3 regions of the Serratia bockelmannii genome follow, and region 2 is predicted to be linked to each of the others. Evidence: predicted binding sites of a transcription regulator. Region 2 holds the regulator's gene; each other region holds the start of a gene.
What was found. The regulator PhoB, encoded in region 2, activates phosphate uptake and scavenging genes when phosphate is short. The targets are predictions, from matches to a motif close to CTGTCATAAAACTGNCNNAT.
Positions count from the first base shown of each region.

Region 1: a site for PhoB is predicted at 1,641-1,660, ahead of ACSJLU_RS24055 (MIP/aquaporin family protein). Genes of this name have one in related genera too.
Region 3: a site for PhoB is predicted at 3,210-3,229, ahead of pitA (inorganic phosphate transporter PitA). Genes of this name have one in related genera too.

Region 1 covers NZ_CP196512.1:5,075,599-5,079,834, forward strand. Annotated here, with positions in the region: gene ACSJLU_RS24040 (1,4-dihydroxy-2-naphthoate polyprenyltransferase) at 1-446, shown strand, start outside; gene rraA (ribonuclease E activity regulator RraA) at 522-1,007, shown strand; gene zapB (septal ring assembly protein ZapB) at 1,068-1,307, opposite strand; gene ACSJLU_RS24055 (MIP/aquaporin family protein) at 1,832-2,677, shown strand; gene glpK (glycerol kinase GlpK) at 2,720-4,228, shown strand.
Region 2 covers NZ_CP196512.1:1,028,793-1,033,028, reverse strand. Annotated here, with positions in the region: gene phoR (phosphate regulon sensor histidine kinase PhoR) at 1-934, opposite strand, end outside; gene phoB (phosphate response regulator transcription factor PhoB) at 959-1,648, opposite strand; gene sbcD (exonuclease subunit SbcD) at 1,864-3,096, shown strand; gene sbcC (exonuclease subunit SbcC) at 3,093-4,236, shown strand, end outside.
Region 3 covers NZ_CP196512.1:4,968,530-4,972,765, forward strand. Annotated here, with positions in the region: gene ACSJLU_RS23580 (SDR family NAD(P)-dependent oxidoreductase) at 1-115, shown strand, start outside; gene ACSJLU_RS23585 (SRPBCC family protein) at 152-568, shown strand; gene ACSJLU_RS23590 (VOC family protein) at 712-1,128, shown strand; gene ACSJLU_RS23595 (hypothetical protein) at 1,490-1,717, shown strand; gene ACSJLU_RS23600 (NAD(P)/FAD-dependent oxidoreductase) at 1,735-2,934, opposite strand; gene pitA (inorganic phosphate transporter PitA) at 3,235-4,236, shown strand, end outside.

The sequences.
Region 1 (4,236 bases), 1.2 Mb from region 2:
CGGTGCTGGTGTTCTTCGGCTGGCTGAGCGTGGCCGGCACCTACTATTTGCAAACGCACACCTTCGACAGCGTCGTGATGCTGCCGGCCACCGCCTGCGGCCTGCTGGCGACGGCGGTGCTCAACATCAATAATCTGCGCGATATCGAGAGCGATCGCGAAAACGGCAAGAATACGCTGGCGGTGCGTCTCGGCCCGCACAAGGCGCGCATTTACCATGCCCTGCTGCTCGGCGGCGCGGTGCTGTGTTTCGCGCTGTTTACGCTGTTCAACCTCCACAGTCCGTGGGGTTGGCTGTTCGTGCTGGCGATCCCGCTGCTGGTGCGCCACGGCCTGCGCGTGCTGCGCGATCCGACGCCGGTCGGCATGCGGCCGATGCTGGAGCACATGGTCAAGGCGGCGTTGCTGGCCAACCTGCTGTTCGCCATCGGCGTGGCGCTCAGTTAAAAACTGATGATTTTGCCAACAGGGCGAATAAAGGGATATACTGAACATTCCTGCGGCAAACAGACGTAAAATCCTATGAAATACGATACTTCCGAACTTTGCGACATCTATCATGAAGAGGTGAACGTTGTTGAACCTCTGTTCTCCAATTTTGGCGGGCGTACTTCATTTGGCGGGCAGATCACCACGGTGAAATGCTTTGAGGATAACGGCCTGTTATTCGATCTGCTTGAAGAAAACGGCCGCGGCCGCGTGCTGTTGGTCGACGGCGGCGGTTCGGTTCGCCGGGCGCTGATCAACGCCGAACTGGCGCGCCTGGCCGCCCAGAACGAATGGGAAGGCATCGTGGTGTACGGCGCGGTGCGCCAGGTGGACGATCTGGAAGAGCTCGACATCGGCATTCAGGCGATGGCGGCGATCCCGGCGGGTGCCGTAAGCGAAGGCGTGGGCGAAAGCGATATCCGCGTCAACTTCGGTGGCGTCACCTTCTTCTCCGGCGATCACCTGTATGCCGACAACACCGGCATCATCCTCTCCGAAGACCCGCTCGACATCGAGTGATTTTCGGACATGAAAAAGGGCGCCTGAGGCGCCCTTTTCGTTGCTGCATGGCGTGAGGAATCAGACCTCTTCCATTTTGCCCAGCAGCGCGCGCAGGCGATCTTGCCATACGTGCTGTTCTTCTTTCAGCTGTTGGTTTTCGCGCACCAGCGCTTCGTGGTTGCCGGAGGCAGCCTGAACTTCCTGCGACAGAGAGTTGTTTTTGTCTTTCAGCTCTTCAATTTCCATCTGCAACAAGGTGATGGTATCAATCGCCTGCTGTACTTTTGCTTCCAGTTTCTCAAATACTTCAAATGACATGCTTCAGTCCCCTCATGATAGCAAGGCGTACATCTATAAGTAGCGGCCGCAACGTCGGCTGCAGCTACTGCGAATATTGCATCGCGCTCAGTGACGCGCGCCGTTACGGAAGGCGCGCCAGTCTCGATTCGTTAAAAACGATTGTAAGTAGCCAGTCTCCGCCTGTCTAGCAACATACCGGATCATCGCGCAGTCTGTTGCAATTTTCCTGCCCTCACCATCAGTAAAAACTGAAAATCCCCACCATCATCGCCGCGAGTTGTTAACAGCCCTCACCAAAGCACTGGTCAGATCACACTTTTATGGCTCAGAAAGAACACTAAACGACGCGAAATCGCTCAATTTTATGACGCGCCACACACATTTTGATTTCGCTATTTCTCGTTTATGTTCGTTAACGATAAATTTACATCACGTCCTCATTCAATAATTGGACGAGATGAAAAAAACTGTGCCCATAGGCCGGATCTCTACCCAACTGAGCCTATAAACCAACAACCGCCGTTTTGCAGGACACCAACATTATGAGCCAAACCACCAGTCCGACATTAAAAGGCCAGTGCATCGCCGAGTTCCTCGGCACGGCGCTGCTGATCTTCTTTGGCGTAGGCTGCGTTGCCGCACTGAAACTGGCGGGCGCCAGCTTCGGCCAGTGGGAAATCAGCATCATTTGGGGCCTCGGCGTCGCCATGGCCATCTATCTGACCGCCGCCATTTCCGGCGCGCATCTCAACCCGGCGGTCACCCTCGCCCTGTGGCTGTTCGCCTGCTTCGACGGGCGCAAAGTGGTGCCTTACATCATTGCGCAGATCGCCGGCGCCTTCTGCGCCGCCGCCCTGGTTTACGGGCTGTACTACAACCTGTTCTTCGACTTCGAAGCGGCGCACCACATGGTGCGCGGCAGCAACGAAAGCCTCGAACTGGCCGGCATCTTCTCGACTTACCCTAACGCGCACATCTCCGTCGGCCAGGCCTTCCTGGTAGAAATGGTGATCGCGGCAATCCTGATGTGCCTGATCCTGGCGCTGACCGACGACGGCAACGGCATTCCGCGCGGCCCGCTGGCACCGCTGCTGATCGGTATTCTGATTGCCGTGATCGGCGCCTCCATGGGACCATTGACCGGCTTTGCGTTGAACCCGGCGCGTGACTTCGGCCCGAAACTGTTCGCCTACCTGGCCGGCTGGGGCAAAGTCGCCTTCACCGGCGCACGCGACATCCCATACTTCCTGGTGCCGATCTTCGCTCCTATCGTCGGCTGTGGCCTGGGCGCTTTCGGTTACCGCGCGCTGATTGGCCGCCACCTGCCGTGCGACGTCTGCGTGACGGAAGAAGAGCCCGACGCCAAGACCCAGCAGCGCAAAGCGTGATGGGTGCAGTTTTACACGGTTAACAACAGCAGGATAATTACCATGACTGTAGAAAAAAAATACATTGTCGCACTCGACCAAGGGACCACCAGCTCACGCGCCGTCGTGCTCGATCACGACGCCAACATCGTTGCGGTATCGCAGCGCGAATTCCCGCAGATCTATCCAAAGGCCGGCTGGGTTGAGCACGACCCGATGGAAATCTGGGCGTCGCAAAGCTCGACGTTGGTAGAAGTGCTGGCGAAAGCCGACATCAATTCCGATCAGATCGCCGGCATCGGCATCACCAACCAGCGCGAAACCACCATCGTCTGGGAAAAAGAGACCGGCAAGCCGGTCTACAACGCCATCGTCTGGCAGTGCCGCCGTACCGCCGACATCTGTGAGAAGCTCAAACGCGACGGCCTGGAAGAGTACATCCGTCACAACACCGGCCTGGTGGTTGACCCGTACTTCTCCGGCACCAAGGTGAAGTGGATCCTGGACAACGTCGAAGGCGCCCGCGAGCGCGCCAAACGCGGCGAACTGCTGTTCGGCACCGTCGATACCTGGCTGGTGTGGAAGATGACCCAGGGGCGCGTACACGTCACCGATTACACCAACGCCTCACGTACCATGATGTTCAACATCCACGAGCTGGACTGGGACGAGCGCATGCTGGAAGTGCTGGATATCCCGCGCGCCATGCTGCCGAAAGTCCGTCCTTCCTCCGAGGTGTACGGCCAGACCAACATCGGCGGTAAGGGCGGCACGCGTATTCCTATCGCCGGTATCGCCGGTGACCAGCAAGCGGCATTGTACGGCCAGCTGTGCGTTCAACCGGGCATGGCGAAGAACACCTACGGCACCGGCTGCTTCCTGCTGATGAACACCGGCAAAGAAGCGGTGCGTTCGAAAAACGGCCTGCTGACCACCATCGCCTGCGGCCCACGCGGCGAAGTGAACTATGCGCTGGAAGGCGCGGTGTTCATCGGCGGTGCGTCTATCCAGTGGCTGCGCGACGAGCTGAAACTGATCAGCGACGCCGCCGACTCCGAATATTTCGCCACCAAAGTGAAAGACAGCAACGGCGTCTACGTGGTGCCGGCCTTCACCGGCCTGGGCGCGCCCTACTGGGACCCGTATGCCCGCGGCGCCATCTTTGGCCTGACCCGCGGCGCCAACAGCAACCACATCATCCGCGCCACGCTGGAATCCATCGCCTTCCAGACTCGCGACGTGCTGGACGCCATGCAGGCCGACGCCAACACCCGCCTGCAATCGCTGCGCGTGGACGGCGGCGCGGTCGCCAACAACTTCCTGATGCAGTTCCAGTCCGATATCCTCGGCACCCGCGTAGAGCGCCCTGAAGTGCGTGAATCGACGGCGTTGGGCGCCGCGTTCCTGGCGGGCCTGGCCATCGGCTACTGGAACGATCTGGATGAGGTGAAGAGCAAAGCGGTGATTGAGCGTGAATTCCGCCCAAGCATCGAAACCACCGAACGCAACTACCGCTACAGCGGCTGGAAAAAAGCGGTGGCACGCGCGCAGGCGTGGGAAGATCACGACTAAACCCAGCC
Region 2 (4,236 bases):
ACACGTTGAGCTGCTCGTTAACCCGGAAGGTGATCTCATGATTGCCGCCGCTCAGCGACTGCGCCTCGCGCTGCAACACCCGCAGCATCAGCGGGATATCCACGCGCTCGTTCATGTCGACATTGGGCGCCGCCTCGATGCGCGACAGTGTCAGCAGTTGCTTGACCAGCCCGTCCATCCGGCGGGTCTGCTCTTGCATGGTGCTAAGCGCCTTGCTGCGCAGCGAACCGTCCTGCTCTTCGTCGCCCATCATCTCCAGGTAGCCCTGCAGCACCGTCAGCGGCGTGCGCAGCTCATGGCTGACGTTGGCGAAGAAGTTGCGCCGTGCGCCCTCCAGTTGGCGCATCTGGGTGACGTCGCGCGCCACCATCAGCAACTGCCCTTCGGAATACGGCATCACGCGGAATTCGACGTAGTGTTCGTTGTTCAACTGCAGCGTCAGCGGACGTGAAAACTCCTGCTGTTGCAGATAGTGGCTGAATTCCGGATAGCGCAGCAGGTTAAGGATGTGCTGGCCGTTGTCTTCCGGCCAGCGGAAGCCGAGCAGATGCTGCGCCAGCCCGTTGCACCAGAAGATATTGCCCTCGACGGTGGTCATCACCACCGCGTCAGGCAACGATTCGGCCCCGCTGCGAAAGCGCTTGATCAGCAGCGCCAGCTCGCGCCGGCGGCGGCGATTGCGCTGCTGCATCTGATACAGGCCATAGAACAGCGGCTCCCAGCTCCAGCGGCCGGGCGGCGGCGTCATGCTGCGGTCAATCCACAGCCAATGGGAGAGTTTGAGCTGGTTGTAGAAATTCCACACCAGCGCAGCCAGCGCGGAGGCCAGCAGAAACCAGGGCAGATAACCGAAAATCAGCCCCAGCAGTAAGGCGGGCAAACAAAAAAGAGCCAGCTCCAGAGCCAGCCTCTTCCACGACAGACGTTCTAACACGGCATATTCTCCAGCGCAGCGCGATCAGTAGCGCGTTGAGAACCGGTAGCCGGTGCCCCGAACGGTTTGAACCATTTTATCATGCCCACTGGTTTCTAACGCTTTGCGGAGCCGACGGATATGCACGTCAACGGTACGGTCTTCCACATAAACGTTAGTGCCCCAGACGTGATTAAGCAACTGCTCACGGCTATAAACCCGCTCCGGGTGGGTCATAAAGAAGTGCAGCAGCTTGAACTCGGTCGGCCCCATGTCCAACGCCTGATCGTTCGCCATCACGCGGTGGGAGGACGGGTCCAGGCTCAGGCCTTGCATTTCAATCACTTCTTCCACCGCCATCGGTGAAATGCGGCGCATGACCGCCTTGATGCGCGCCACCAGCTCCTTGGGCGAGAACGGCTTGGTAATGTAATCATCCGCCCCCACTTCCAGGCCGCGCACGCGGTCTTCCTCTTCCCCGCGCGCGGTCAGCATCATGACCGGAATATCGCGGGTCAGCGCTTCGCGCTTCATATGTTTGATAAACTGAATGCCGGAACCGCCGGGCAACATCCAGTCAAGCAACACCAAATCAGGGAACGGCTCAGACAGACGCGTCACGGCGCTGTCATAATCCTCGGCTTCCAACGGTTGGTAACCATTTTGTTCCAACACAAAGCACACCATCTCACGGATCGGCGCTTCGTCTTCCACCACCAGTATGCGTCTTGCCATCGTCAATCCTGCCAATGTGTTAGCGACTTTTCGGGCGCCATTATGCGTCAGTTTTGTGACACTTTTATGAAAAAAACCGGCTGTTATAGGCAGTAAGCATAGCGATTATTTCCCGCAGTAAAGAAAAATCATCCGGTTGTCATCATCATTGCGCCGGGACAGCCGCCGCCGCGGCCTTTATAATCATCGCCATTATCTTTGCATCCGGGAGTGTCATGCGCCTGATCCACACCTCTGACTGGCACCTTGGCCAGTACTTTTTCACCAAAAGCCGCGCCGCCGAGCACCAGGCTTTTCTGAACTGGCTGATCGAACAGATCGAACAGCAACAGGTGGATGCGCTGATCGTCGCCGGGGATCTGTTCGATACCGGCTCACCACCCAGCTATGCCCGCGAGCTGTACAACCGCTTCGTGGTGGAACTACAGCGCACCGGCTGCCAGTTGGTCGTGTTGGGCGGCAACCACGATTCGGTGGCGACGCTGAACGAATCGCGGGAACTGCTCTCCTGCCTGAACACCACGGTGATCGCGAGCGCGCAAGGCGCGGCCGAACAGCAGATCGTGGTGCTTAACCAGCGCGACGGCCAGCCGGGCGCGGTGCTGTGCGCCATCCCGTTCCTACGGCCGCGCGATCTGCTTACCAGCCGCGCCGGCGAATCCGGCGCGCAGAAACAGCAGGCGCTGCAGGAAGCCATCGCCGAACATTATCAGACGCTGTATCAGGCGGCCTGCGAGCGCCGCGACCAGCTGGGCTTGCCGCTGCCGATCGTCGCCACCGGCCACCTGACCACCGTCGGCGTCACCACCTCCGACTCGGTGCGCGACATCTATATCGGCACTCTGGACGCCTTCCCGGCGCAGGCCTTCCCGCCCGCCGATTACATCGCGCTCGGCCACATTCACCGCGCGCAGAACGTCGCCAAGTCAGAGCATATTCGCTATAGCGGCTCACCGATCCCGCTCAGCTTCGATGAGCTGGGCAAAGCCAAAAGCGTCTTCCTGGTCGATTTCGCCGACGGAGCCCTCCAGCAGGTAGATGCGTTAACGATCCCGCAGTTCCAGCCCATGCAGCTGATCAAAGGGGATCTGGCCGAGATCGAACGGCAACTGCAGCAATTTGCCGACTATGCCGGCGAGCTGCCGGTGTGGCTGGATATCGAAGTGGCGACGCAGGACTACCTCAGCGATATTCAGCGCCGCATCCAACTGATGGCGGATGAGCTGCCGGTGGAAGTGGTGCTGTTGCGGCGCAGCAAAGAGCAGCGCCGCCAGGCAATCGCGCAGCAGGATAAGGAAACGCTGAACGAACTGAGCGTCAACGAGGTGTTCGAACGGCGCCTGGCGCAGGAGGCCGACATGCCCGAAGCACGCCAACGGCGGATGCACCAACTGTTCCGCCAGGTGGTCGATGCGGTGCAGCACAATCCTGAGGAGACCAACCCATGAAGATCCTCAGCCTGCGGTTAAAAAACCTCAACTCGCTGCAGGGCGAATGGAAAATTGACTTCACCGCCGAGCCGTTCGCCAGCAACGGCCTGTTCGCCATTACCGGCCCGACCGGTGCGGGCAAAACCACCCTGCTGGACGCCATTTGCCTGGCGCTGTACCACCAGACGCCGCGCCTCAACGTCACGCCGAGCCAGAATGAACTGATGACCCGCCACACCGCCGAATCGCTGGCGGAGGTCGAATTCGAGGTCAAGGGCGTCGGCTATCGCGCCTTCTGGAGCCAGCGCCGCGCCAAGAATGCGCCGGACGGCAATCTGCAGGCGCCGAAGGTCGAATTGGCGCGCCGCGAGGACGGCAAGATCCTGGCGGACAAGGTGCGCGACAAGCTGGAGCTTACCGCAACCATCACCGGGCTGGACTTTGGCCGCTTCACCAAATCGATGATGCTGTCTCAGGGGCAGTTCGCCGCCTTCCTCAATGCCGATGCCAACGATCGCGCCGAACTGCTGGAAGAGCTGACCGGCACCGAAATCTACGGGCGACTGTCCGAACAGGTGTTCGAGTCGCACAAGCAGGCCAAAACCGACCTGGATGGGTTACACCAACGCGCCAGCGGCATCGAACTGCTGAACGACGAGCAGCGCCAGTCTCTGACCGAACAGCTGACGGCGCTGAGCGCGCAGGAAATCGCCCTCGGCGAGCAAACCCAGCGACAGCAACAGGCGCTGAGCTGGCTGCAGCAATGGCAACGCCTCCGGCAACAGCAAGGCGAGGGTCAACGGCGGCTGGAAACCGCCCAGCGCGAGCAGGCGGAGGCCGCCCCGCAGCTGCAGCAGCTGGCGCTCAGCGAACCGGCCGAGAAATTGCGGCCGCTGCGCGGCGAACGCGATCGCTGCCGCGCCGAACTGCAGACGATACAACAGCAGGCAGCCCAGCTGACGCAGCAACAGGAACAGCACTCGGCGCAGCTGGCGCCGCTGCAGCAGGCGGTGGAAAAAGCCCGCCTGGCGCAGCAAACCCATGCCGAGTATATGCAGCAGCAGCAACAGCTGATCGATGAGCAAGTCGCTCCGCTCGACCACCAAATAGCCCAACTGCAGTCGACACAGGCCGAGCGACGACAGGCCGCCGATGCCG
Region 3 (4,236 bases), 1.3 Mb from region 2:
GGACGTCGATGAAGTGGCCAACCTGGCCGTTTACCTCGCCTCTCCGCTGTCTTCGGCCACCACCGGCGCGGCGCTGCGCGTTGACGGTGGCGTCGTAGATACGCTGGCAATGTAACCCTGTACCCGAAACCGATATTAAGAGAGAAAGAAAATGGCTACTACATCCGTCTCTATGGACATCCCGGCATCTGCCGACACCGTATGGCAACTGATCGGCGGCTTCGACGCCTTGCCTGACTGGCTGCCGTTCATCCCGAAAAGCGTCGTTTCTGAAGGCGGCCGCGTGCGTACCTTAACCACCGCCGACGGCGGCACCGTCATCGAGCGGCTGGAAGCGTTCGACAACCGTCAACGCAGCTACAGCTACTCCATCATGCAAGCGCCGTTCCCGGTGGTGAATTACCTGTCCACCCTGTCAGTGCACGCCACCGACGACGCCAACGTGGCGCGCGTGGAATGGTCGGGCAGCTTCACGCCGGTCAACATCAGCGACGACGAGGCCATCGCCCTGTTCAGCGGCATCTACCAGGGCGGCCTGGATGCGCTGAGCGACAACTTCCCTCGTTAACGCTTGAACGCTTAAGCCCCACGGTCGATGGCTGCACCCATCGGCCGTTTTTTTTGGGTTTGGGCGCACGAACGGGCACGCCGCGAAGCAGGATAAATCCGTCATCGCCGCTTATGCTGTAAAGGAGATGCTCATTTGAGGAGATGACCGTGCGCCCCTTCAACTTGCAACGGCTGGATCATGTGGTTCTGCGCGTGCGCGATATGCAGAACAGCCTGCGTTTTTATACCCAGATCGTCGGCTGTGATATCGCCAAACAGCGGCCGGATTTGGGGCTGGTGCACCTGCGCGCCGGTGCCTCCATGATCGACCTGGTGGACGTCAACGGCGTGCTGGGGAAAAAAGGCGGCGAAGCGCCCGATCCTCATAGGCAAAATGTCGATCACGTCTGCCTGTGCATCGATCCGTTCAACGAAGAGGCGCTGTTGACCTATCTGCGATCGCAGGGGATCGGCGTTGATCCCGCCGAATCGCGCTATGGGGCGGAAGGCGACGGGCCGTCCATTTATTTCAGCGATCCGGACGGTAATCGCGTGGAATTGAAAGGGCCGGCGGGATGAGATTAACGTGCCATAGAAAATGGCAATGCTGATCAGTTAGCGTTTTTCTGCAGGCGTTCGTGACATTTTCGGTCGATAAAAGTGAGATGCCCCATGTGGCTCACGCACCTCGGCCCCTCCAATTGCCGTTCATATTGGCCACAGAGAAATGCGGGACATTTACGGCAATTCCCCTGCACAGAACGCCCAGAGGCTGGATAAAAAAATGCCACTCAGGCTTAAGTGAGCGGCATTGCATAGATAATGGAGCCTTATCGGCCCCATCTGTTTGAACGCCACGGGTAGGTGTTCCACGCACCAACAATAAGCTGCTAGCTTATGGTTCTATCAATGTCATTGGCTATGAGAGGCGCTGCCCCATATGAGAAAACCGATCGCCTCGGTGATTTTTGTCCTGGTATTCGCTGTCTTGCCGAACATCATTCCCTCTCGGCTGCTGCTGACACCGGACATGGCGTGGGAAATGGTTCACAAGTCTAATGAATGGGGTCTCGGCGATCCGCAAGCGCTTTCGACAACCTGCCTGCTAATGCTTTATGCCGCTGTCGCGGGGTTGTGTCTGCGTTTTATGCCAAAAAAATCGACCTAACCCGTCACTGCTGAACGTTAACGCCCCTGCGCTGCCAGTGCCTGGGCGCAGGCCCAGGCCGAGCTCCAGGCCCACTGGAAGTTGTAACCGCCCAACCACCCGGTCACGTCCACCACTTCGCCGATAAAGTAGAGCCCCGGCGCCTTGTGGGCTTCCATCGTCTTGGAAGAAAGTTCGTTGGTGTCGACGCCGCCGAGCGTCACTTCCGCCGTGCGGTAGCCTTCGGTGCCGTTCGGCTGCACGCGCCAGTTCTGCAACAGATCCACCAGCGCCGCCTGCTGCGGCGCATTCAGCTGCTTCAGCGTCGCCTCCGGCAATTGTCCCAGGGTCTGCAAGCACTCCACCAGCCGCTTCGGCAAGTGCAGCGCCAGGGTATTTTTCAGGCTTTGGTTCGGGTGCTGCAAGCGTTGTTCATCCAGGAAGCCCGCCAGATCCAGCTCAGGAAGTAAGTTAACGCTCACATACTCACCCGGTTGCCAGTAGCTGGACAGCTGCAGCACCGCCGGGCCGGACAGGCCGCGATGGGTAAACAGAATGCTTTCACGGAAGCTGACGCCGTTCTCGGCGGTGATCACCGCCGGCACCGAGACGCCGGACAGCGTCTGTACATGCTCCAACAGCGGTTTATGCAGGGTAAACGGCACCAGCCCGGCGCGCGTCGGCAGCACCTTAAGACCGAACTGCTCAGCCAGTTTGTAACCGAACGGCGACGCGCCCAACCCCGGCATGGATAATCCGCCGCTGGCCACCACAAGTGAGCGAGCGCTCACTTTTTCACCATTCAGCGCCAGCGCGTAGCCATTCTCGGTTTTCTCTACGTCCAGCACTTCGCTGCGCAGGCGCATCGTCACCTGGCCCAGCTCGCACTCTTTGACCAGCAGATCCACCACCTGCTGCGCCGAATCGTCGCAGAACAGCTGCCCCAGCGTTTTTTCATGGTAGGCGATGCCGTAACGGTTGATCAGATCGATGAAGTCCCACTGGGTGTAGCGCGCCAGCGCCGACTTGCAGAAGTGCGGGTTGTTCGACAGATAGGCCGCCGGTTCGGCGTACATGTTGGTGAAGTTGCAGCGCCCACCGCCGGACATCAGGATCTTGCGGCCCGGTTTTTTGCCGTTGTCGAGCAGCAATACGCGGCAACCGAGTTGCCCCGCCTGCGCGGCGCAAAACATGCCGGCGGCGCCCGCCCCAATCACTACGACATCAAACTGTTCCACCTGAGCCTCACTTATCAAAACCACAATCGCGACAAAAGAGCGCCATATTACGCCGTTTCGCCGCCGGTCACCGCCAAATTCACGGCGGCAGATTGTAAAGCCCCGGCGGCGCCAACGCCATAGTAAGAAAATATTACAGAGGTCAGAGCAGATTAACGCGTTGATATTCCATATTTTTGTTATAGGCGCGTCATCGTTTCGTCATGTCCAAATCAAAAAAACGTCATATTTTCCTTTTCCCCGGCACCGGTTGTCACTGATAATGCGCGGCGTTCATGTCCACAAACTGGCGTAACGCTTATGCTGCATTTGTTCGCTGGCCTGGATTTCCATACCGGCCTGATGTTAATTCTCGCATTGTTGTTCGTGTTGTTTTATGAAGCCATCAACGGTTTTCATGATACGGCCAATGCGGTCGCTACAGTTATTTATACCCGCGCCATGCGCTCGCAACTTGCGGTCGTGATGGCAGGTTTGTTCAACTTTCTTGGCGTAATGCTCGGCGGTTTGAGTGTTGCTTACGCCATCGTCCACTTGCTGCCTACCGATCTGTTGTTGAACGTCAGTTCAGCACACGGATTAGCCATGGTCTTCTCCATGCTGCTGGCGGCAATCATCTGGAACCTCGGCACCTGGTATTTCGGTCTGCCGGCCTCCAGTTCCCATACGCTGATAGGCGCAATCATCGGTGTCGGTTTAACCAACGCCCTGATGACCCACACCTCGGTCGTGGATGCGCTTAACGTCCCGAAAATGATTGGCATTTTCCTTTCTCTGCTGTTCTCGCCGCTGGTCGGCATGATGGTGGCGGGAGTGATGGTGTTCGCCTTGCGCCGCTATTGGAGTGGCACCAAGAAACGCCAGCGTATCCACATGACCCCTGCGGAACGTGAAAAGGTCGACGGCAAACGCAAGCCGCCGTTCTGGACCCGTATCGCGCTGATCCTGTCGGCGATTGGCGTCAGCTTCTCGCACGGCGCCAACGACGGCCAGAAAGGTATCGGCCTTATCATGCTGGTGCTGATCGGCGTTGCGCCGGCCGGCTTCGTGGTCAATATGAATGCAACCGGTTATGACATCACCCGTACGCGTGATGCCGTGACCCACCTGCAGCAATATTACCAGCAGCACGGCGACGCGCTGTCGCATGCGGTGTCGCTGACGCCGCTGGTGCCAAGCCCGGATGACGAAGCCGCGCCTGGCAAGCCTGCCGAGTTCCACTGCGACAGTTCGCGCGCCATGCCGGCGATCGAGCTGGCTCAGGGCATGCTGACCAACCTGCAAAGCTACGATCAGCTGACG